Regions from separate parts of the Peribacillus sp. TH16 genome, predicted to be linked through region 3. Evidence: riboswitches for the same ligand, from Rfam matches in the RefSeq annotation. Region 3 holds a riboswitch; each other region holds the start of a gene.
What was found. Region 3 has a riboswitch for glycine ahead of glyA (serine hydroxymethyltransferase). Riboswitches for the same ligand answer to the same signal wherever they lie in the genome.

Region 1 (7,880 bases), 850 kb from region 3:
TATCTAATTCCGATACTTCTGGAAGCTCAGCCTCTTCTTGACGGATGTATTCGGCAGGAAAAATCTCTTCAAGTGAAATTTCTTCAACATCCATTTCCGGTAGACTGTACCCTATTCGACCGGACGTACTGATTTCAAAAATGAGTGATTGATCTTGATTATTCATGTTGATCCCCCAATTCCTGCGCAAGTGCATCAATTTCTTCTTTTGTTCTAAGTTCTGTTACAGCCACAAGCATATGGTCTTTCAGCTGTGGATAAACAGTCCCTAAGTCGAAGCCGCCGATAATTTCTTTTTCAAAAAGACTTTGATTAATTTCTTGGTAAGATGCCGGCAGTTTAATGACAAATTCATTAAACGATGGTCCCTCAAACACCACTTCTATTCCTTTTTCCTTTATAGCTTTTTTTGCATAATAGGCTTTTTGTATATTATTCACTGCCATTTCTTTGACACCCTTTTTCCCAAGTGCGGTCATCGCAACAGAAGCTGCCAAAGCATTTAACGCCTGATTGGAACAAATATTGGATGTGGCCTTGTCACGACGAATGTGTTGCTCACGAGCTTGAAGCGTCAGCACAAATCCCCGTTTACCATCTTCATCCACTGTTTGCCCGACGAGACGGCCTGGCACTTTACGAACAAGTTTGTTCGTGACCGCAAAGTATCCGCAATGCGGTCCGCCAAAAGCTGCTGGAATACCGAATGGCTGAGCATCGCCTGTTACGATATCAGCACCAAGGGCACCTGGAGGGGTCAATGCACCTAGTGCAAGCGGGTTACTCGAAACGATAAACATGGATTTCACATCATGAATGATTTCTTCCATTTCTTTCAACGGTTCAATACGTCCAAAGAAGTTTGGATATTGCACAATGACTCCCGCAATATCGTCTTTCGCCAATTCCTTTAAGGCAGCTAGATCTGTCACACCATCTTTAAATGGAATTTCAATGACTTCCACTCGCTGACCTTTCGCATACGTCTTAACGACTTCCCTTGATTCAGGATGTACTGCCGCTGAAATTAGAATTTTCTTACGTCGTGTATGACCGGATGCAAGCATCGCTGCTTCCGCTAATGCCGTCCCTCCGTCATACATGGAGGAGTTGGCTACATCCATGCCTGTCATTTCACAAATCATCGTTTGATATTCAAAAATGGCCTGAAGCTCCCCCTGTGAAATTTCTGGCTGATAAGGGGTGTAGGCTGTATAAAACTCCGAGCGGGAAAGAACATGATCGACGATGACCGGTGAATAATGGTCATACACGCCCGCACCAAGAAAGGAAGCATAGTTTTTAAGATCAGCATTCTTAGAAGCAAGTTTTGATAATTCTTTCATTAAGGCTGGCTCTGATTTAGCTGGTTTAATGTCATATTCGCCTTGAAAGCGGACACTTTCAGGAATATCGTTGAAAAGGTTCTCAACAGAAGGGACCCCTATTACCTCCAGCATTTGTTGTTTATCCTGCTCTGTCATGGGTAAGTAACGATGTTTCATCTTAATGACCATTCCTCTCTATTTACGTGGTTTTTTATAAAAAGGTGTTTGTATAATAACAGCTTTCAATCGTTTTGAACGAATTTCCACTTCGACTTCAGAATCCATCACTGAAAAATCTTTATCGATAAGTACCAATCCTACATTTTTCTTCAATGTTGGTGATTGAGTGCCAGTCGTAACTTCACCAATGACTTTATCCCCACTGTATACCTTATAGCCATGACGAGGAATGCCGCGGTCAATCATTTCAATTCCGACAAGCTTACGTTGTGCCCCTTTTTCCTTTTGTTCAGTAAGAACGGCTTTCCCGAAAAAGTCGGCTTCCTTATCCACTTTAACCGCAAAACCAATCCCGGCTTCAATTGGGGTAATATCCGGTGAAAGCTCCTGTCCATAAAGCGGAAGTTTAGCTTCAAAGCGGAGTGTGTCACGTGCCCCTAAACCTATCGGCTGTATCCCTTCTTCTTTTCCTGCATCTAGAATAGCTCTCCAAAGGGCCGGGCCATTTTCACTGTTGCTATATATTTCAAAACCATCTTCACCCGTATATCCTGTACGTGAAACCATCGTGGAAAGCCCATTTATCAGGACATTTTCCTTGAATTTAAAAAAGCCAATTTCACTCAAAAGTGTATCATTAGATAGTTTTTGTAATATTTTCTCTGCCAAAGGTCCCTGCAGTGCCAACTGTGTATAATCGCTTGATACATCCGAAAGTTGGACATCCTCTGAACAATTAGCTTGTAGCCAGTTAAAATCTTTTTCTGTATTGGCGGCATTGACCACGAGCAGATAGTCGTCTTCTGCCTTTTTATAAATGATAAGATCGTCAACAGTACCGCCGTTTTCATAACACATAGCCGTATAAATTGCTCCGCCCTGTTTTAGCTTTGATACATCATTGGTCATCATTTTTTGTAAAAAGGCAAGACTCCCTGGGCCCTTCACATCAACCTCACCCATATGGGAAACATCAAATAAGCCAGCTTTTGTACGAACTGCTTCATGTTCGTCCTTGATACCCGAAAATTGGACAGGAAGTTCCCAGCCGCCAAAATCGATCGTTTTTCCTCCGTATTCACGATAAACCTCAAATAGTGGCGTTCTTTTTAAATTGGTCAAAAAATGACCCCCCTTAGATTTTTTAGATTTACTTTGCTCACTTTTCTAAAAGCTTCTTTCCATTTTGTCAAATCTTCTTATACTTCTCAGCCTGATTCATAATGTGGAAAAAAGGGCACAAAAAAGGACAGAGAAAGCCCTAAAGAGCTTTTTCTCTGTCCTGAAACCTGAAAGTTTACCTATATAATAGGTTTTCCCCTTTGGTGGCCGTCCTGCAACGAGCGGCGCTCTCCAGAGTTGCGTCCAATAAGAGTTCTTTTGCCTGAGAGATTCACTGCTAAGTTTGCTCCTTCGGCGCTACATTCGTAGTCTCTCCCCTTATCTTCACCCGCATATAAATGTGTCTCCACCAATTAGGAAAGTAATTAATCCTACTGATAGTTAGTAAAACCTCTGTGCATTTACAAAATGCTTTCTCTACCAACTCTCCTTAAAACTTCAGAACTTAATGAATGATCTCTAGTCTGTTAATCTGGGATAAAGTAAGAGGCGGTTGCCCATACTATGAAAAACATGAACTACATTCATCTTTTAAGCGTTTTGGGAAATTGGAATTTTCTAAATATACTTACATCCTACCTTAAGAAACTTTTCTCTGCAATATCTTTTACAGAGAAATATTTTTCTTACTTCACATATAAAATGTTCGGGTTTCAACCTTAAATAAGAAAATTATGATTTTAGAAGGAGTAGTTTCAATGAAAATTAATATATCCTTCAGTTCTGATTGGAATGACGAGTTTCTACAAAAGATGGAAAATGACGGTCCATGGGGTAATTGGGAGCTTTATAAATTGGCTGTTCAAATGGAAGAAAACCTCATTATTCCTGATTTTGAAGGTTTACAGGCACCCAAGCATCTTCCACAGCTCACCCCGCTTCCCCACCAATTGGAAGCGGCAAAGCAGGTAGTTGAAAAGATGAATGGAAAAGCCATTTTAGCTGATGAAGTAGGTCTCGGGAAAACAATCGAAGCTGGCTTGATTCTAAAAGAATATATGATCCGAGGTCTTGTTAAAAAAGTATTAATTCTTGTCCCCGCTTCACTTGTAAGTCAATGGGCTTTTGAATTGAATACCAAGTTTCATATTCCGGCTGTTGTTCAAAGAAAAAGCTATGTGTGGGAATCATGCGATGTTGTTATATCATCCATTGATACAGCGAAACGAGCTCCCCATCGAGATATCATTTTTAATCAGCAATATGACTTTATCATTATTGATGAGGCTCATAAACTTAAAAATAATAAAACGAAGAACTATGAATTTGTCCAAAATCTGAAAAAGAAATTTTGTTTATTGCTGACAGCTACGCCAATTCAAAATAAAGTCGAAGAAATTTTCCATCTTGTTTCGTTATTGAAACCGGGACACTTGGGAAATGCAACACTCTTTTCTGAGAAATATAAAGGCAAAGGCCGAAATGTTATTGAGGATGAGCACCTAAAGGAACTCGTCAACACTGTTATGATTCGGAACCGACGGGCTGATACTGGAATTGAATGGACAAAAAGGCAGGTGGAAACAATCATCATTGAATTTTCTCCAACTGAACAAGCCTTGTACGACGCTGTTTCCAAATTTAAGCCTATTTCAGATGGATCGAAGGGAAGTTCTTTTTCAGCACTCACCCTCCAAAGAGAAGCATGCAGCAGCAGAGAAGCCGTTTTTTATACATTGAAAAACATGAAAGCCAAATATGAACAGCCTTCCCCTGACTTTTTAGCAAAGCTAGATGAGCTGTTTGAGAAGGTAAATGAAACAGAACAAAACTCCAAGGCTGAAAAAGCTTTAGAACTCATCAAGAAAATTGATGACAAAGTGATTATCTTTACCGAATACAGAGCCACTCAGCTATATTTACAATGGTATTTACAACAGAATGGAATTTCCTCAGTTCCCTTCCGCGGCGGCTTTAAGCGTGGAAAAAAAGACTGGATGAGAGAATTATTCCAAAAGCAGATTCAAGTTTTAATTGCTACCGAAGCCGGTGGGGAAGGAATAAACCTTCAATTTTGCCACCACTTGATTAATTTTGACCTGCCATGGAATCCAATGAGACTTGAACAAAGAATTGGACGGATTCACCGACTTGGCCAGGAAGAAGATGTCATGATATATAACTTTGCAACGAAAAATACAGTTGAAGAACATATTTTGAAATTATTATATGAAAAAATCCATTTGTTTGAAAAAGTAATTGGTGAATTGGATGATATTTTAACGAAGCTGGATATTACCAACATCGAAGAATATTTAATTGACGTGGTCGGCGAGTCCCGAACTGAGGGTGAAATGAAAATCAAGATGGATAATTTTTCATCGATGATTCAATTCGCTCAAACTATGAAGGAAGGTGAGATTCATGCAGCAACAGGAAATTCATGATTTTTTAATAACTTTCTTTGAAGCTAATGATTGTGAAGTACTAGAGAATGCCCCATCCCATATCACTGTTCAACTGACGATTGAAATGGATAAAGAGTTAATGAATCGTCCCTTTTATTGGCATTATCTTGAAAAAACTGGCGGGATTCCAAACCCAGCCCAGATTACTTTCATTACTGATCCTGATCAGGCTCCACCCAATATGAAAGGAGAACGAATTCACTTTGGTTCGCCCCGTCTCCATCAAATTATCGAATCAACAAAAAGGCTGGCTGGATATACTAGACTTTTCGAGGATACACTCCCCTCAAATGGTCGCCATAATCCATTGTTCCCCTGGCTTACACTAAATGTTAAAATATCTTATCAATGTGATCGAAAAAAAGATACCTTTATGTCTGTTGGATTGAATTTAATCTCCGGGGAGATCATGGAAGGATTTCACAATCGTGTTTTACCGGTTAAAGTCACCCCAAAGATACCGGATTACTCCTTCACCCTCTCACCATTAATCATGCCAAAGAGTGGGTTAGCAAGACTTGATACATATATCCGAACCAGCTTCGAGAACGATGACCATTCTTGGGCGGAAGAAGCCATGGAGCGCTGGCAGAATGACTTAAATTTATTGGAGCATTTTTATAAGGATATGGATGAAAAAAGCGAAAGTTATTTCACTGAAAAACAGGCATTACAGTCCCAATATGAGCCAAATATCCTAATATCAATCATCAATGGCGGTTTATTTTACTTATCAGATAGAGCGTTAGGATAAATGGATCTATTTTTTCAGAAATGATTTCTCTACTACAACCGCCTAGCTAGGTTTGCCTGACTAAAAAAAAAAAAAACAGATGTCCAAAAGCTTAGGACATCTGTTTTCTTTTTTTGATTTTTTTTCTTACAAACATCGACAAAGCGAAAGGGACAATACCAAACCAGTGGGACACACCAGTATTTTTATCCTCTTTCCGATGACGACGTTTTTCTTTCCGTTCTTTCTTGGTCAAATTAAAATATTCGACAAGCTGCTGTGTAAGATATTTGATATAAGCGTTAGTAGACATACAATATCACCCTAAATAAAGTATGCCCCGCTTATGCTTCTTTTATTCTTTCTAGTTTACCCGAGATGGTTACTATTTGGGCCTGCTTGTTGTATCGATGGCAAGTTCCTCTTTTCCATTTAGTGGAAACCTGACATTAGTCTAATCATTCCGTTCGATATCCCATTCTCAGTCAGCCAAAAACGTTTTCATCCTTCCTGAATCCGCACCATCAGGTTGCCTTCATACGTGTTATACGGACTGTTTTTCTATCCATTCTACAACTCTACCTAACTCTTTGTCATATTGAATAATGATTCTACCAACTCGGTTATCTTTAGTCGAGGAAGCAAATTCAATAAAGGCATAACGGGCATCTTGTTTCGTTAATATATAATGGACATCACCATTGGGATATGAGATATCCCCCTGAAGGTTCTTCGGTATATCTTCACCCCATCCAGCTGTTACCTCATTAACGGCTAGATGCACTAAATGATCGGCCACAAGCGTTTCTTCCACTTCTTTATAAAATTTTTTATCGATGACAAATTGATCGATCATTAATATCGTGAACATGATAAAAACACTCGCTACAATCATGACCATCGGGAAAACGACCCCTTTTTGATTATTCATCAACTTTCGTCTCACTTTTAAAGAAAGGATGAAACCTGCGAATAACAGTATTCCCTGCTTTATCCGTTATATTTAACACAATGATCTTACCATCCTTCTCAACCTTAAATTTTGAAATGTTCTGCAGGATGACCTCATGACCTTTTCCATTCACTCGCCTACGGAGCTTATCTTCATATTGTTCAATAAAAGATAACTGGTCACCTGAAAGTAAATATAATTTATTTTCTATTACATCCTGACTTTTAGCACCCCTGACCTCCTGTTGCATTTGCATCGTAAAGATCTCCCACTCTTTAGGATGCAATTTGTCTTTTGATTCCAACTGTGTGTGAATAATTGAAAAAAGTTGTAAGATGAAAATAGAGGTGGTCATTAATATCATTAAAGAAAAAAGCATTTCAATTATTGTAAAGCCATCATTTTTTCGCAGCATCACAAATGGATTCTGATTTACCCACTTCATTTTCATATCGTACACATCCTTCAATCATACCTGGGAAATCCTTCTGTTCCTTCCATGTTAGTTCATACAATCTTTTCTGATAATGGATTTCCTGGTCGACAGCATTTACCTCCCCATCCATGAAGGCAGTCAATCTTTCATATAACAAATAGTGGGCTTCTGTCCTTAAGACAACATTTTTCCGATTGGTCATTATCTCCTCAAGTATCGGCAGAATCGAAATGACCAAGACTATACAAATCGAAAAAGCGGCTATCATTTCTAAGTAGACGTAACCTCTACTGTTTCTCAATCCTAAACCTCCCTTTACCGATATTAAGGATTAACTTGTACTTCACTTTTGTCGTATCAATCATCATCGTCCCTGCTTTTGAAGCATTTCCATACTGATTAAAATGAAACGTAAGTCCTAATGTTCCACTTAAGAACTGTATATCCTTTGGTATGCTTCTCTCAAGCACAACCCCCTCCTTATAGGATGTTACCGTGTAAATCCTATTCGTATTATCCATATGAAGGTAAATCAGACTTTCATGGCTGATGGCATACTGCTGCGCATAGAAAATGTCCTCTTTCAATTGAGAAATGAAAATCTTATTTTCCATTCCTTTAATAAAGCTTGGATATAAATTTAGACCGATGCCACTTAGCAGTACAAAAATAACGAGGACGATGAGGGTTTCTGACAGGGTATAACCTCCACAGGAAGGCC
Region 2 (7,880 bases), on a different contig from region 3:
AAAAAACAAATGTATTTCTAGAGGAAACACTAACCAGTATAAAAAATTCAATCACTAAAAGTGATATTAGATATATTAGTATTTTAAGAAATCAATAAAATAACATGACCCTAATAAGATAAAGTAGGGAATTTAACACAACCAAAGGAAACCCAGTCTTTAAAGACTGAGCTCAGTTCAAATGGCCTTGTTCTAGAGCAAGGTGAGGGAGTTATCATAGAAAAAAGTCAAACTTTAGTTGAAATTATATTGACTTTCGAGAAATTCAATTCGTTCATATAACTCTTTGTTTACAAGTGTAGGCACTCCGTATTTCTCACCTAATTTTAATACCGTACCTGCAAATAACTCAACCTCACTGTAACGTCGAGCTTCGATATCTTGAGCCATGGATGGCTTTCCTTCTGGGCTTAATGTATCCAATACACTTAACCAATAATCCAGATCTCTTTCCGTTAAATGAATTCCTTCTTTCTCTGACAGAACGATAACCTCTCTCATGGCAGAAATCATCATTTCTCTTGCATGACCCTTTCGTTGAATTTCACCATAATTACTTTTATAGACAGCAACAGTTTGATTAACACCAACATTCAGCATAAATTTCCCCCATTGCCGCTTATACATATCCGTATCTATCTCATATGGGACCTTCATTTTTTCAAAAAAATCTGCCACCTGCTGAACCTTTTCTGAAACCAATCCAGGTTCCCGTTCACCAAGGCAGAGTATGCCCATATGGTCGTATGTCAACTTATTTTCTTCTTTAACAGCATCCATACCTTGCGCAACACAATATAAGACTTTATCCTTTCCATACGCCTCACCAATAATCGCTTCACTTGTGATCCCATTCAAAGCAGAAATAATAATCGTCTGTTTTCCAATTTGATTCTTCACCGCTTCAATAGCATCTTCCAATCCACTAAATTTAACAGTAAAAATCATCAAATCTGCAGGCTCGCATATTTCTTCAGGCGTTACATAATGAAAGTCACAAAGCTCACCATTGCAATAAACCCCATCCTGGACATATCTCTTTATTCTAGCTGTATCCGCAATAATCCTCACATTCTTCTTCGGCATTTCCTTTGATAAATGATGTCCATATAAAATGCCCAGTGCTCCTAATCCAACAATTGATACTGTCTTTATCGCCATAGCATCTCTAATTCCCTTCACCTTTTTACCTAAATATTATCACACTATTCGGAAAACGGTCGCGATTAAAATGCCAGTTCTATGGTATGAATTGTTTAGAAAAAAACCACCTAGAAAAGCTACAATATTGTGAAATACCAATAATGACACGAGGGGTTTGTAACATCCCTTACAGCTTCCTTTTGGTTCATATATATCACCAAAAGGAAAATTAAGGCTTAAACGAAGTCTACTTTTCTGAGGAACGATAACCACAAAATTTGTTGTTGTTTTTTGTATTGATTTTAAAGTGTACCCGTTAACTATCAGCTACAGTCATTATGGCTTTTCCAATCACTATTTTTAAAGAGTTGATATATACCAACTACATTACCCGCTAACTTTCCAATTTTCATATTGACCTATAGAATAAACAATGATAGAATTCCAATATTATATTGACGTTATTTAAGTATAATGACAAATGACCGAAGGAAGATTCAATTCTTCTACAAACGGACATTTATTACAACCGCATACTAGCAAGCGTTGAATGCTATGGATCACACTATAGCAGGAGCAGCTTCTGGAGAGACTGTACATAGTACAGCGCCGAAGGATTCACAATCTCAGGCAAAAGGACAGAAGAGTAACGAATGATGAATTGTTATTCTTAAACCTGACGAGATTGGTAGTATCCAATCTCTTTTTTTATTGTCCAAAATCCAAGATATTGCCATTCAATGGCATAAGCGAGGTGAAAACAACGAGCTACACGGAATGTGGAATAACGCTCCACACGACTAAGATCATATACAACGGGAGATGCTCAAATTGGCTAAACAGGAATTGAAAAGAGATTTAAAAAATCGCCATATACAATTAATTGCAATAGGAGGAACCATTGGCACCGGTTTATTTCTTGGATCCGGTAAAGCCATCCAATTAGCAGGCCCATCCATTATCTTTTCCTATCTTATTATAGGGATTGCCTTATTTTTTGTTATGAGGGCTTTAGGGGAATTACTTTTATCCAACGCCGGTTATACGTCATTCACCGAATTCGCTACCGAATATATCGGGCCGTGGGCTGGATTCGTAACCGGATGGACCTATTGGTTCTGTTGGATCATGACAGCCATGGCCGATATCATTGCGGTTGGTGTCTATATGCAATATTGGTTCGATATCCCTCAATGGATACCAGCTCTTGCATGCCTAGTCATTCTGTTAGGATTGAATCTATTGACGGTTAAATTGTTTGGAGAACTTGAATTCTGGTTCGCGCTCATTAAAGTCATCACGATTATTGCCTTGATTATTGTAGGCATCATCCTGTTAGTCATTGGCTTTAAAACCAATACAGGAACCGTTTCACTCACCAACCTTTGGAGCCACGGAGGCATGTTTCCGAACGGCGTATCCGGCTTCCTGCTATCTTTACAATTGGTTGTCTTCTCCTTTGTAGGGGTCGAATTAATTGGTGTTTCTGCAGCAGAAACAGCTAACCCGAAAAAAAATATACCATCAGCCATCAATAAAATCCCAGTCCGAATTTTACTTTTCTATGTAGGTGCCATACTCGTCATTCTATGCGTCAATCCTTGGACACAGCTGGATGCATCAAGCAGTCCATTCGTAGAAGTCTTTACACTAATCGGCATTCCAATCGCTGCAGGGATTATCAATTTTGTTGTCCTGACATCCGCTGCATCTGCCGGCAACAGCGGTTTATTTTCAACAAGCCGTATGCTTTATACATTAAGCAATAATAACGATGCTCCTGCAAAATTAGCAAAATTAAATAAACATGCTGTTCCAAGTAATGCCTTGGTTACATCGGCAATCGTCGTCTCCCTAGGGGCATTGCTAAGCAAAATGATACCTGAACAGGCCTTTACAATAGTAACTACAATCAGTGCCATCTGTTTTATTTGGGTTTGGAGCATCATCTTGATTTCACATATCAAATATACGAAAAAACGTCCGGACTTGAGAGCCCACTCTACATTCAAAGCTCCTTTTACACCCTTTATCAATTACGTTATTTTAGGATTATTTCTGTTCATCCTAATCGTTATGCTATTCGCTGAAGCTACACGACTTTCACTGTTAATGACGCCAATCTGGTTCATTCTTCTACTCGTACTCTATAATTATCAGAAAAAAAAGTAGCTATTTTTCATGGTCGCAGGAATTAAAAGGAAGGGACACTCCCTTCCTTTTTTTCAATTTATTTTGCTAACACAGAGAAGTGCTACTAAAATATATACTGCAGCCACAGTAAATTTTATAATAAAATAGTGTAAGGTACTGTAAGTCGATATGAATGACTTTTCACTTAGAATGGAGGGGTTGGATTAATGAAGATTATATATATACTTACTCTAGTTCCTTTTATAGGCATATTAGGATTTCTTCCGTTTGTTAACAGAATAGAACCTTATGTATTAGGGATGCCTTTTAATATGTTTTGGATGGCTATGTGGGTGGTCCTTACATCCGTTATTTTGGGCATCATGTATAAGTTGGACCCCAGAAATCGGGAAGGTGACCAGGAATGAATATTTCCCTCTTAATTATTTTAGGATTTTTACTTTTATCAATCTTTTTAGGTATTCGATCTTCAAAAGGAAAAGACATGAATTTGGAACAATGGACGGTTGGAGGCCGTGGTTTTGGTGCTATATTCGTCTTTCTATTGATGGCTGGAGAAATTTATACGACGTTTTCCTTCCTTGGCGGCAGCGGCTGGGCTTATGGTAAGGGTGCACCCGCTTTATACGTCCTTATTTACATTACTTTGTCTTATGTATTGTCATATTGGCTTCTTCCGGAAATATGGAAATATGCCAAAGAAAATAGTCTAATGTCTCAATCTGATTTCTTTGTAAGCAAGTATAAGAGCCCAAGCTTAGGAATTCTGGCAGCACTTGTCGGTGTGGTATCTATGATTCCAGTGATTGTCGTGCAACTTAAAGGATTAGGGATTATTGTTTCAGAAGCATCTTATGGAGCAATTTCAATGTCTACCGCGGTCTGGATGGGAGCAATCAGCCTTACCATTTATGTTATGATTTCTGGAATACACGGCTCAGTTTGGACAGCAGTCATTAAAGATATCATGATGATCGTGATTATAGGATTCTTAGGAATTTATCTTCCTATTCATTACTTTGGTGGTTTTCAACCGATGTTTGAGGCCGTAAATGCAGCCAAGCCTGGTTTTCTAAAGCTTCCTGAACAGGGGCTTAGTGTTTCATGGTTTATCTCCACGGTAATATTGCTTGTATTTGGTTTTTACATGTGGCCCCAAGTTTTCAGCGCTGTCTATTCGGCGCGCAGCGGGAAAGTATTTCGTAAAAATGCTATAATCAGTCCGTTATATACGCTCATGTTGTTATTTGTCTTTTTTGTAGGATTTACTGCTATATTGAAAGTGCCTGGACTCGTTGGGGCAGATGCAGACCTCTCGTTGCTGCGCCTTTCTATTGAGACCTTTGATCCATGGTTTATAGGCATAATCGGCGGAGCTGGAGTGCTGACCGCATTAGTACCAGGATCCATGCTTTTAATGAGTGTGGCTACACTGCTCGCGAAAAACGTCTATAAGGAATTTGCACCTACAGTATCCGATCGGAACGTTGTAAGATTAGCAAAGTTCCTCGTTCCTGTTATTGCATTAATTGCAGTCTACTTTACCTTAAACGGCGGCGAAACGATGTCAGCATTAATTCTCATGGGATACAGTCTTATCACACAGTTATTTCCGTCTCTTCTCTTTAGCCTGAAAAAGACTAATACCATCAACAAATATGGAGCGATCGCCGGGATCATCTGCGGATTGGCCATCGTAACCTACATTACGCTTAGTCATTCAACCATAGGTACCATGTTTCCATCCTTACCACAGGCAGCGAAGGATTTGAATGTTGGAATCATTGCCTTGGCGGTCAATTTCTTTGTTATGATTACTGTAAGTCTCGCTTTCAGAAAGCTCTCGGTTCAGGTAGATCCCGCAAAATAATCTAAATCTGTTAAAGATATATGAAGTACTTCTTTGACGGTGGTTTTTTGGGGATTAAAAGTGCACCGTAAATTATACAATCGAAAGGCTCAGTCAAATGACTGAGCCTTTCGATTGTTATGTATCTCATACCCCATAAAGGATACACACTTCTTTTTTCGGCGTTTTTCTCCCTTAAACCGTCTATTTTTCTCTTAATACACGTGTAATGAAAGACAGAAGAGCCTTGGCACTCAGCAGATAAAATGTTTTTCAAAAGATCATACTGATGAAAAGTACAAGATATAATTTACGGTTCAGTCAGCTGTACACTTTTTTCAGATTCAAGAAATCAAAATCCCTGAAAGAAAAACTCCAGGAATTCGTGTAAGTATACGTTGAACTACCCACCACTTATCGACCTTACGGTCTGATTGAAGTGGGGGATTCCTAAGAACATTAGCCTATCGACCAATTTTTAATTAGGCTACTCCCGTAGTTCCTACGGTTAGAAGCCTTATGGCTTCATTCATTAGATTGAGTCCTGCGTTAATATCTCGATCGTGGTGAGTAGTACAAAAAGGACAATCCCATTCACGAAGGTTCAGATGTTTAACGTCTTTATTTTGGTAACCGCAGCTAGAACACAATTGGCTAGAAGCAAACGTTTTAGATACGGTCACGATTTGTTTACCATACCATTTTGCTTTGTATTCCAACATTTTTTTGAATTGGTACCAAGATACTTCACTAATAGCTTTAGCTAGTTTGTGATTTTTCATCATATTCGACACTTGCAAGTCTTCCATTCCAATAACATCGTGGTTTTTGATGATTTCGGTAGAAACTTTATGTAAGTAATCCATTCGGGCATTTGAAATTTTTTCGTGTAGGATAGCCACTTTTCGTTTTTGTTTTTGATAGTTTTTGGCTTCAGCCAATGGTTTATTTTGATTCAAGGCTATTTCTTGTCGCCTTGAAAGAATCCGTTGTGCTTTGGCCAATTTCTTTTCGACCGTCCGGAAGAATTTTGGGTTTTGATAGACCGTACCATCTGAAAGAATAGCAAAATTCTTCAAACCAACATCTACACCGCACGAACGATTCGTTTTAGAAAGTACTTGTACATTGGTTTCCGCTAAAATGGAAATGAAATATTTACCCGAAGGGTTCCGCCTGATTGTGGCATTGATGATTCGCCCTTCGACTTCGGGCTTTTAGAAAAACGAACTAGACCGAGTTTTGGCAATTTGATTTTGTTTCCAACAATTCCAATATTCCCATTCGTATGTTTAGTCGTATAGGACTGGATAGGATTCTTTTTCGATTTGAAGCGTGGTGACTTGTTTTGCTTTTTATAATATCGACTATAGGAATCTGCTGAATTTTCCACCGATTTCTGTAAGGCAATACTGTCTACTTCTTTCAGGAAAGAATACTCTTTCTTTAAAGCTGGAAGTTCTTTGATTGTTGCGTATTTATTCAGAAAAGAACCTTTCCATTCATTAGAGGGTAATTGGCCGTTCTGCTTCATTTCTTCACAAATATACCAGCAGACATCTTTCTCCTTTTGTTTGCCTAAAAAGAAGTTATAGACAAAACGGGAGCAGCCGATCGTTTTATTGATTAGAACTAGTTGTTCTTTAGTTGGATAGATTCGAAATTTATAAGCTTTGTTTACGACCATTGGTATCACCCCCTTATAGTTATTATTAAACATCGAACGTTTGTTTGCCAAAAGATTACTTTGGCTTATGCCAACCGCCATTCATCTCGCCCTTCACACGCTTGAAGAGGGAGTCTTCTGGCGGGAAATGATAAAAAGATTCTTTTATTCATGCCTATGTTTAACGATACTGATAATAATTCATCAAATGCTAACAACTCTTTTGTACCATATTCCCAAATCCATAGAGACCATAATTATTTTTCTAATTGACTTGCGTGATTTGGACTGTAAAGCATTTGAACACGAACACAGTCTATTGGTGTATTTATAGGTATCTCTATGAAATATTTTAGCTGCCATATCTGAGTTTTTTGTGCCTGACGGCTAGTAGGCTTGTCCCAAGGTGGGTAAACGCGTATTGCTCGTTTACCACCTTTACCTTTATTAGATACTATATTCTGATCAAATAAAACCGCTTTTGGAAATACAAACTGACCAAAGTTATTACCTTTGCGAGTACTAATAACAAACAAATCAACTGGATCTGATATGTCATATGGTTGAATCGCTCCATCCCCAATTCTCTCCCACAAAGTCACAAATTGTCCAACCTTTGTAGGTGTAATTTTAGCCACACGAAATCTAATGGAAAGGGTATTCAACTTGAATATATAGGCTCCATATTCAGCGTTTTGTGCTTCTATTAGTGGTTGTGAGAACTCAAACCTGCACGGGCTATAAACAAGTTCCTTTGTTGCAAGAAGGTCACTATGAATTGTGTCAGAGGAAGCCCCGGAATTTTGAACGCTGAGATCTGATTCTAATAAGTCTTGATTTTTCTCATCCATCTGTTCTAATCCTCCATTTTAAAGCTTTCTAGTCAATTTACTATATTCTCTTATAAAGCCATTCGATACACCTCACTCTCGTTCTGTCCCCTCATTTTAGAACATTCGTTCGCTATATTCAATTATCAACAGCATTATTTATCAGAGCCCTAGCCCTGTAAATAGTTAGATGACATTTAAATAAAATGGAATGAACCTAAAAAAAACCCAGGCAACT
Region 3 (7,880 bases):
ATTATATTCAACCATTTACAATCGCCTCCAAAACATCAATAAATTGATCAATTTCTTCTTTTGTTCGCTGCTCAGTCACAGCTAGCAACATTTGATTTACAAAGCCGTAATCACTTTTTAAATCAAATCCACCGATAATACCGGCCTTAAGAAGTTTTTCATTGACTTCCTTTACCGGTCGAGGAAGCCCGACAACAAACTCATTGAAGAATGGTGCTTCATTGATTATGGTAAAGCCCTTCTGTTCTAAAGTTTTCGCCATGTAATCAGCTTTCTCAATGTTTAGCTGTGCCATTTGACGAATCCCTTGCTTTCCAAGTGATGTCATACAAATAGAGGAGGCAAGAGCATTTAATGCCTGGTTGGAACAAATATTGGATGAGGCTTTATCACGGCGAATATGCTGTTCACGCGCTTGCAGTGTTAACACAAACCCACGTTGTCCTTTTTCATCTGCTGTTTGCCCTACAATACGTCCTGGGATTTTGCGCATGAGTTTCTTACTTACCGCAAAATAGCCGCAGTGTGGACCGCCAAAGGACATCGGGATTCCTAATGGCTGCATATCACCGATCACAATATCTGCCCCAAGTTTCCCAGGAGCCTGCAAGAGTGCTAGTGCAAGAGGATTGGCGCTTACGATTAAAAGGGCACCTTTTTCTTCCGCAATTTTCTTAATTGCTTTTAAATCCTCAATGGAACCGAAGAAATTTGGATATTGAACAATTACGGCAGCAGTGTCCTTATCGATTTGTTCTTGCAGATTCCCTAAATCTGTAACCTCATCAGCAAGATTTACTTCCTCAGCTGTGTATCCCGGACCTCCAGCTACTGTATGTAAAATAGCACGGGATTCAGGATGTACCGCTTTGGATACAAGTACTTTTGAACGTCTTGTAGATGCAACGGCAAGTGATGCAGCCTCTGCAAGCGATGTAAAACCATCGTACATGGAAGAGTTAGCCACATCCATTCCTGTCAACTCACAAACCATCGTTTGAAATTCAAAAATCGCTTGTAATTCACCTTGACTGATTTCCGGTTGGTAGGGTGTATAAGCTGTGTAAAATTCGGAACGTGAAATCATATGATTTACCACACTTGGAATATAGTGATCATAGGTACCTGCACCTAGAAAAGTTGGGTAATGATTTGCATTTTTGTTTTTTGTAGCAAGCTGATTCATTTTTTTCAAAAGAAGCGGTTCAGGAACCGCCTCTGGAATGTTTAGCTCATCCTGCAGGCTAATTTCAGCTGGAATATCTTCAAATAACTCATCTATAGAAGAAATATTTAGAAATTTGAGCATTTCCTCTTGGTCCTGTTTCGTATCAGGGAGGTATCTATAAGTGGCTGTCATATTATTCCTCTCCTTCATTAGTAAATGCTTGATATTCATCTTCGTTTAGAAGTGAATCTAATTCTTCTGGATTGGACATTTCTACTTCGACTAACCACCCTGCTTCCAATGGATGCTCGTTAATCGTCTCTGGAGCGCCTTCTAACTCTTCGTTTACGGTAACTACCGTACCTGAAACAGGTGAATAAAGTTCGGAAACTGCTTTAACTGACTCGATCGTTCCCATCGATTCATTGACAGTTACTTCATCATCAATCGCTGGATTTTCAACAAAGACGATATCACCTAACGCCTTTTGTGCATAATCAGAGATTCCAATACGTACACGATTTCCTTCTAATTGTTGCACCCACTCATGTTCTTTGCTATATCGTAAAATTGATGTTACTTTTGTCATTGTTTTTTCTCCCTCTCTGTTTTTTGATTTTTGTTATAATTCAGATAATAAAAGACCGATTTTACTCATAGCAGGTTGTCGATTTCGGGCTGCATGTAAAGTAGCGGAAATCGACTTAAAAACTACACGATAACTCTATTAAAATATTTCCACTTATCTTTTGTAGAATGGTGCATTAACAATAACAGCTTCAATCAGTTTATTACGAATTTCCACTTTTATCGGCGTCCCCACTTCAGCTTGGTCGGCTGATACCAAGGCAAGACCTAAGCTTTTCTTCAAAGATGGTGATTGTGTTCCGGATGTAACAATACCTATTTCCTCTCCACCTTGAGAAATTACCTTGTAACCATGACGCGGAATCCCTCTGCCTGTTACTTCAATCCCTACTAATTTTCGTTTTAATCCAGCTTCTTTTTGTTCTGTAAGAGCAGATTTTCCGATAAAGTCACTTTCTTTGTTCGTCTTTACGACAAAGCCGATTCCTGCTTCAAGCGGGCTGATATCGTTACTGAGTTCTTGGCCATAGAGTGCAAGACGTGCTTCAAGTCGAAGCGTGTCCCGTGCACCAAGTCCACATGGTTGTAATCCATTCGTAGTTCCTGCTTCTAAGAGCTTTTCCCAGAGTACTACCGCTTTGTCTGCTGCTAAATAAAGTTCATATCCATTTTCTCCTGTGTAACCTGTACGGGATACAAGTATGTCGGTAATCCCGGAGATGTTGACATGTTGGGCGAATTTAAAAGAGCCAATTTCTGATAAATCTATTTCCGTTAACTTTTGCAAAATGCTTTCTGCCTTTGGACCTTGGATGGCAAGCTGAGCGATGTCTTCCGAAATATTTTGGAGCGCCATCTCTCCTTTTACATGCTGCTTCATCCATTCGTAATCTTTCTCAATGTTTGCGGCATTAATAACGAGTAAATATTTTTCATTCCCTAATTTATAAACTAATAAATCATCGACCGTTCCGCCGTCTGGATAACACATTGCGGTATACTGTGCTTGATTGATGCTAAGCTTTGTTACATCATTTGTAACAAGGTAGTTAATATAACTCTCGGCATCTTTCCCTTCCACAAGTACTTCTCCCATATGAGAAACATCAAAAAGTCCTGCTTCTGTTCGAACAGCTTCATGCTCTTCTAAAATGCTGGAAAACTGAACTGGCAGAGCCCAGCCACCAAAATCAATAACTTTTGCTCCGTATTTTTTATATACTTCAAAAAGCGGTGTTTGCTTTAATGCTGTTTCAGTACCCATGATCTACCCCCGATTATGATTCATGATTTCCTACAAAAAAGACGTTCTTTCACCCGTTTACCGGTTTCTGTCATTGCCAAGCCACCAAGAGCCGTTTCTCGAAGGGTCCTTGGCATATCATTTCCAACCTTATACATGGCTTCAATTACCTCATCACAAGGTATGCGGCTTTCAATCCCAGCTAGAGACATGTCGGCCGCTGAAAATGCAATTGAGGTTCCAATCACATTCCGCTTGATGCAAGGAACTTCCACAAGTCCTGCGACTGGATCACAAACCAATCCTAAAAGTGACTTCATCGCAATGGCTGTCGCATTCACGGCTTGCAGTGGTGTTCCGCCTTTTAACTCAACGATTGTCCCCGCTGCCATGGCCGTTGCGGAGCCCACCTCTGCTTGACAGCCACCAGCAGCCCCCGAAATGAAAGAACGGTTCGCAATGACAAGCCCGAGCATACTTGCCGTGAATAACCCCATGACTAAATCTTTATAAGGCGTGCCATCATTTTTATGAAGCGAAAACAGTACCCCAGGCAAAATCCCTGCTGCACCCGCAGTTGGGGTAGCTACAATGACCCCCATTCGGGCGTTACTTTCAGAAGTTGCCAATGAAAAGCTCATTGCATTGCTTATATAGCTGCCTGACAAAGATTTACCTTGTTGAACGTAATCATTCATTTTCAAAGCATCTCCGCCAGAAATTCCACTCGGTGCGGTTGAGGCATCCTTTATACCGTTATCAACGGCTTCCTTCATTTTTATCAATCGTTCTTCCATCATACTGATAATAACTTGTTGGTCTCTTCCTGACTTTTCTGCTTCCATCATTAGCATGATTTCGCCAATGCTTTTTTCTTCTCTTTGACAAGCTTCATTTAGTTCTTTCATGGTCTGGATTTCCATCATATAGCCTTGTCCATTACTTTCTTTCTTGGATGATAAGAACTAGCAAGGGCTGAAAAGTCATCACCTGCACTGAGACGAATCGCTACCATATCGTCGTCTATCATGAAAATCTTGGATAAACCACCACCAAGTGATGCTCCGCCTACCTTTACTACACAATCGCCGTGTTTTGCTGTCACGATTGTTGTGTTAGGATGGTCAAAATACTCGCAGCAGCTTTCAAATTCAATTTCGTACTGCATTCCATTCTCTTTTGCCCATCCCAATGAGTTTTTAATGCGTGAATCATCGGTATCCATCCCAAGTAATCCGCCAAGCAGTGCTTTATCTGTTCCATGTCCTTGATAGGTTTCAGCAAATGAATCATAGAATACAATTTTGACTTCTTTTGGATAATCTCCTAACAGTTCATGGATGAATTTACCGATTGACACTACTCCGGCTGTGTGGGAACTTGACGGTCCTACCATGATTGGACCTATTATGTCAAAACAACTTTGAAATTCCATTGAGTCCCCCCCTTTTTTCTTACACAGTAATTGGTTGTTGAAATAACGGATAAATATCACAAATTCCTTTGGTTGTTTCTTTTGCTGTCTCCAGAACGTCTTTATCCCCTTTACTCTTTAGAACAGCTGAAATCACTTTACCGATTTTCACCATTTCATCCTGCTTCATGCCTCGTGTTGTTAATGCTGCTGTTCCCATTCGGATACCACTGGTAACAAATGGCTTTTCTGGATCATATGGAATCGTATTTTTATTAGCGGTGATGCCTGCTTCTTCTAATAATTTCTCTGCTTCTTTTCCTGTTAAATTCCACGGACGTAAATCTAAAAGGACAATATGATTATCTGTTCCGCCAGAAACAAGAGCTGCACCTTCATTTTTTAATGTTTCACTAAGTGTTGCAGCATTTTCAATGACTTGTTTCGCATAGTCCTTAAAGCTTGGTTGTAATGCTTCGTTGAAAGCAACCGCTTTTGCTGCAATAATATGCATGAGAGGGCCGCCCTGAATTCCTGGGAATACAGATTTATTTATCGATTTGATAATCTCTTCATCGTTTGTTAAAACGATACCCCCGCGAGGCCCTCTCAATGTTTTATGAGTAGTACTTGTCACAACATCTGCATATGGGATTGGGGATGGGTGAAGACCGGCCGCTACCAGCCCTGCAATATGAGCCATATCCACCATAAGTTTTGCTCCAACTTGATCAGCAATTTCTCTAAATCGTGCAAAATTAATGGTTCTTGGGTAGGCACTTGTCCCTGCAATAATCAATTTTGGTTTTTCTTTCATTGCGATAGCTTCCAACTCATCATAATCAATTAATTGGGTATCTTCTCTAACTCCATAAGACACTACTTCAAACCATTTTCCTGAAACACTGACTGGACTTCCATGAGTTAAGTGGCCGCCATGTGAAAGGTTCATTCCCATTACTTTATCACCAGGCTGAAGCAGTGCGAAAAATACTGCGAAATTTGCTTGTGCACCCGAGTGAGGCTGAACATTTGCATATTTGGCACCAAACAGCTTTGTTAAGCGCTCAATAGCTGCTTGTTCTGCCACATCGACAAATTCACATCCGCCATAATAACGTTTTCCTGGATATCCTTCTGCATATTTATTCGTCATTACACTTCCCATTGCTTCTAATACATCTTGGCTGACGAAGTTTTCTGATGCAATCAACTCTAAGGTTTGATGCTGACGATTTTGCTCGTTTCTGATAGCTTGAAAAATGATTGAATCATTTTGCTGTAAACTCATTTGTACTCCCCCTTGAAAATTTTTGAATTAAAGGTTTGTTGCATAGCTAGTGACTACGAAACACTACCCTTTTTTGCGCACAAAAAAGAACAGAGAAGGGTAGCTTAGTTTAGCTTTCTCTACCCTTCTCTGTCCTTTTACCTGAGAGTTTAACCCTTTTATATTAAAAGGGCCTTTCCCCTTTGGTGGCGTACTACTTTATACGCGCTCTCCAGAGGTGCGTCCAGTTGTGGTTCCATCTACCTGAGAGATTTGTTCCAAGGGTCTTTTTGGAACTTGCTCCTTCGGTGGCGTGTCGCATTGCACTCTCCCACAACCGTCATTCGCTCATATTTAATTTTATTATGTTTAGAATAATTGGTGGAAATAAGAATGTCAAGATTTTCTTGTAAGCGTTAACATTATTTTTTTGAAAATTCTTACTTTATGAATATCACATATGGTCATCCAGGTTACTCACGGCTGCTTGTATCATCGTTTTTTGCAAGTTGACTATTTTGATAAAGTTAATAGTAGGTCCCTGACTTTTGTCCGTAGCCTCTTAATTTTCCGCTACCTCTTTCTGATTCGCCTGATCCGCATGATTTGCCTTCGTTTTCTGCATCTTATAAATCGCAATCAGCGAAATAAACCAAACAGGAGTTACGAACAAGGCAACACGAGTATCTTCCGCAAGTGCAAGCACAACAAGTACGAAAGCTAGGAAAGCAAGGATCAAGTAATTAGAAATTGGATAAAGTGGTAATTTAAATTTGTTCATTTTCGCTAGATCTGGCCTTGTTTTGCGGTATTTCAAATGACTGATGACAGTAATTCCCCAAATAAAGATGAAACATACTGTAGAAATACTTGTAATTAACGTAAATACTCCTTCTGGCATTAAATAGTTCAAAACAACGGAAGTCAGAATGACGACAGTTGAAAAGGCCAGTGCATTGGAAGGTACTTTACGGGCATTAAGTTTTGCAAATGGCACAGGTGCATTTTTATCTTTGGCAAGTGAGTATACCATCCGGCTTGTACTGAAGATTGCGCTGTTGCATGCCGAAGCAGCCGATGTTAGGACGACAAAATTGACGATACCAGCAGCTGCAGCGATACCAACAGCCACGAATACTTGGACGAATGGGCTTTCCGATGGGATGATTGCATTCCACGGATAAACACTCATAATGACAATAAGTGCGCCAATGTAGAAAATTATAATCCGAATAGGAATATTATTAATTGCTTTTGGGATAACTTTCTCTGGATCTTCTGTTTCACCTGCTGTAAGTCCTACAAGTTCAATACCAACAAACGCAAACACTACCATCTGGAATGAGAGGATAAATCCATTTATTCCATTTGGGAACATACCTTCGTGGCTCCATAGATTCGTGAAACTGGCTGCGCCTGAATCTGTGGAAAAGCCTTTAATAATCATGAAAATACCGATAACTATAAGTGCTAGAATAGCGATAACTTTAATTAATGCGAACCAGAATTCCATTTCGCCAAAAAGTTTTACGGTTGCTAGATTCATAAATAGCAAAATGACAAGCGCAATTAAACCTGGCATCCACTGTGGTATGGAGGGAAACCAATACTGGGTATAAAGACCAACTGCTGTTAAGTCGGCCATTGCGATTGAAATCCAGCAAAACCAGTAGGTCCAACCGGTGATAAATGCTGCCATATTACCTAAATAGTCTTTTACAAAGTCAACAAAAGAATTATATTCCAAATTGGTTAAGAGTAGTTCTCCAAGAGCGCGCATGATTAAAAAGCAAATGACGCCTGTAATCATGTAAGCAAATAAAATCGATGGTCCTGCTAAGTGAATAGATTTTCCTGCACCGAGAAATAATCCCGTTCCAATTGCCCCGCCAATAGCGATTAGTTGTACGTGCCTGTTTTTTAGGCCTCTCGACAATTTTTGTTCCTGCATATGATTTCCCACTCCCTAATTTCCAGATAATTGAATAATAATATTCCGATAAAATTTTGACATATTATTATTCAACCCAACAAAGAAAACGCTTACAATTTTAATATAATATTACTCAATATGTTGCTGATAAATATTCTGGTTCTGGTGCAAACCTCGACATAATCTACCAAGCCTTTGAAAAGATAAAGGTATTGCATTCAACCTATTGCAGATTCTCTCTAAGGTAAAAGTTGTAGTCAGGAA

Region 1: it holds a riboswitch for glycine, as region 3 does, so the genes downstream of both, gcvT (glycine cleavage system aminomethyltransferase GcvT) here and glyA (serine hydroxymethyltransferase) in region 3, are expected to answer to the same signal.
Region 2: it holds a riboswitch for glycine, as region 3 does, so the genes downstream of both, JFV29_RS10205 (amino acid permease) here and glyA (serine hydroxymethyltransferase) in region 3, are expected to answer to the same signal.

The regions. Positions count from the first base shown of each region.
Region 1 is NZ_JAEKEM010000009.1:1,043,718-1,051,597, forward strand. It holds gene gcvPB (aminomethyl-transferring glycine dehydrogenase subunit GcvPB) at 1-166, opposite strand, end outside; gene gcvPA (aminomethyl-transferring glycine dehydrogenase subunit GcvPA) at 159-1,505, opposite strand; gene gcvT (glycine cleavage system aminomethyltransferase GcvT) at 1,524-2,630, opposite strand; glycine riboswitch at 2,784-2,867, opposite strand; glycine riboswitch at 2,871-2,958, opposite strand; gene JFV29_RS19035 (DEAD/DEAH box helicase) at 3,329-5,017, shown strand; gene JFV29_RS19040 (YqhG family protein) at 4,995-5,792, shown strand; gene JFV29_RS19045 (YqzE family protein) at 5,884-6,084, opposite strand; gene comGG (competence type IV pilus minor pilin ComGG) at 6,316-6,702, opposite strand; gene comGF (competence type IV pilus minor pilin ComGF) at 6,695-7,174, opposite strand; gene JFV29_RS19060 (hypothetical protein) at 7,122-7,460, opposite strand; gene comGD (competence type IV pilus minor pilin ComGD) at 7,447-7,880, opposite strand, start outside.
Region 2 is NZ_JAEKEM010000002.1:2,113,334-2,121,213, forward strand. It holds gene JFV29_RS10200 (ketopantoate reductase family protein) at 235-1,161, opposite strand; glycine riboswitch at 1,717-1,795, shown strand; gene JFV29_RS10205 (amino acid permease) at 1,975-3,315, shown strand; gene JFV29_RS10210 (DUF3311 domain-containing protein) at 3,504-3,704, shown strand; gene JFV29_RS10215 (sodium:solute symporter family protein) at 3,701-5,167, shown strand; partial or broken gene tnpB (IS200/IS605 family element RNA-guided endonuclease TnpB) at 5,629-6,833, opposite strand; gene JFV29_RS10225 (MepB family protein) at 7,070-7,663, opposite strand.
Region 3 is NZ_JAEKEM010000009.1:190,609-198,488, forward strand. It holds gene gcvPB (aminomethyl-transferring glycine dehydrogenase subunit GcvPB) at 1-15, opposite strand, end outside; gene gcvPA (aminomethyl-transferring glycine dehydrogenase subunit GcvPA) at 8-1,360, opposite strand; gene gcvH (glycine cleavage system protein GcvH) at 1,362-1,757, opposite strand; gene gcvT (glycine cleavage system aminomethyltransferase GcvT) at 1,911-3,020, opposite strand; gene sdaAA (L-serine ammonia-lyase, iron-sulfur-dependent, subunit alpha) at 3,041-3,922, opposite strand; gene JFV29_RS15050 (serine dehydratase beta chain) at 3,922-4,434, opposite strand; gene glyA (serine hydroxymethyltransferase) at 4,454-5,704, opposite strand; glycine riboswitch at 5,824-5,929, opposite strand; gene JFV29_RS15060 (amino acid permease) at 6,246-7,634, opposite strand.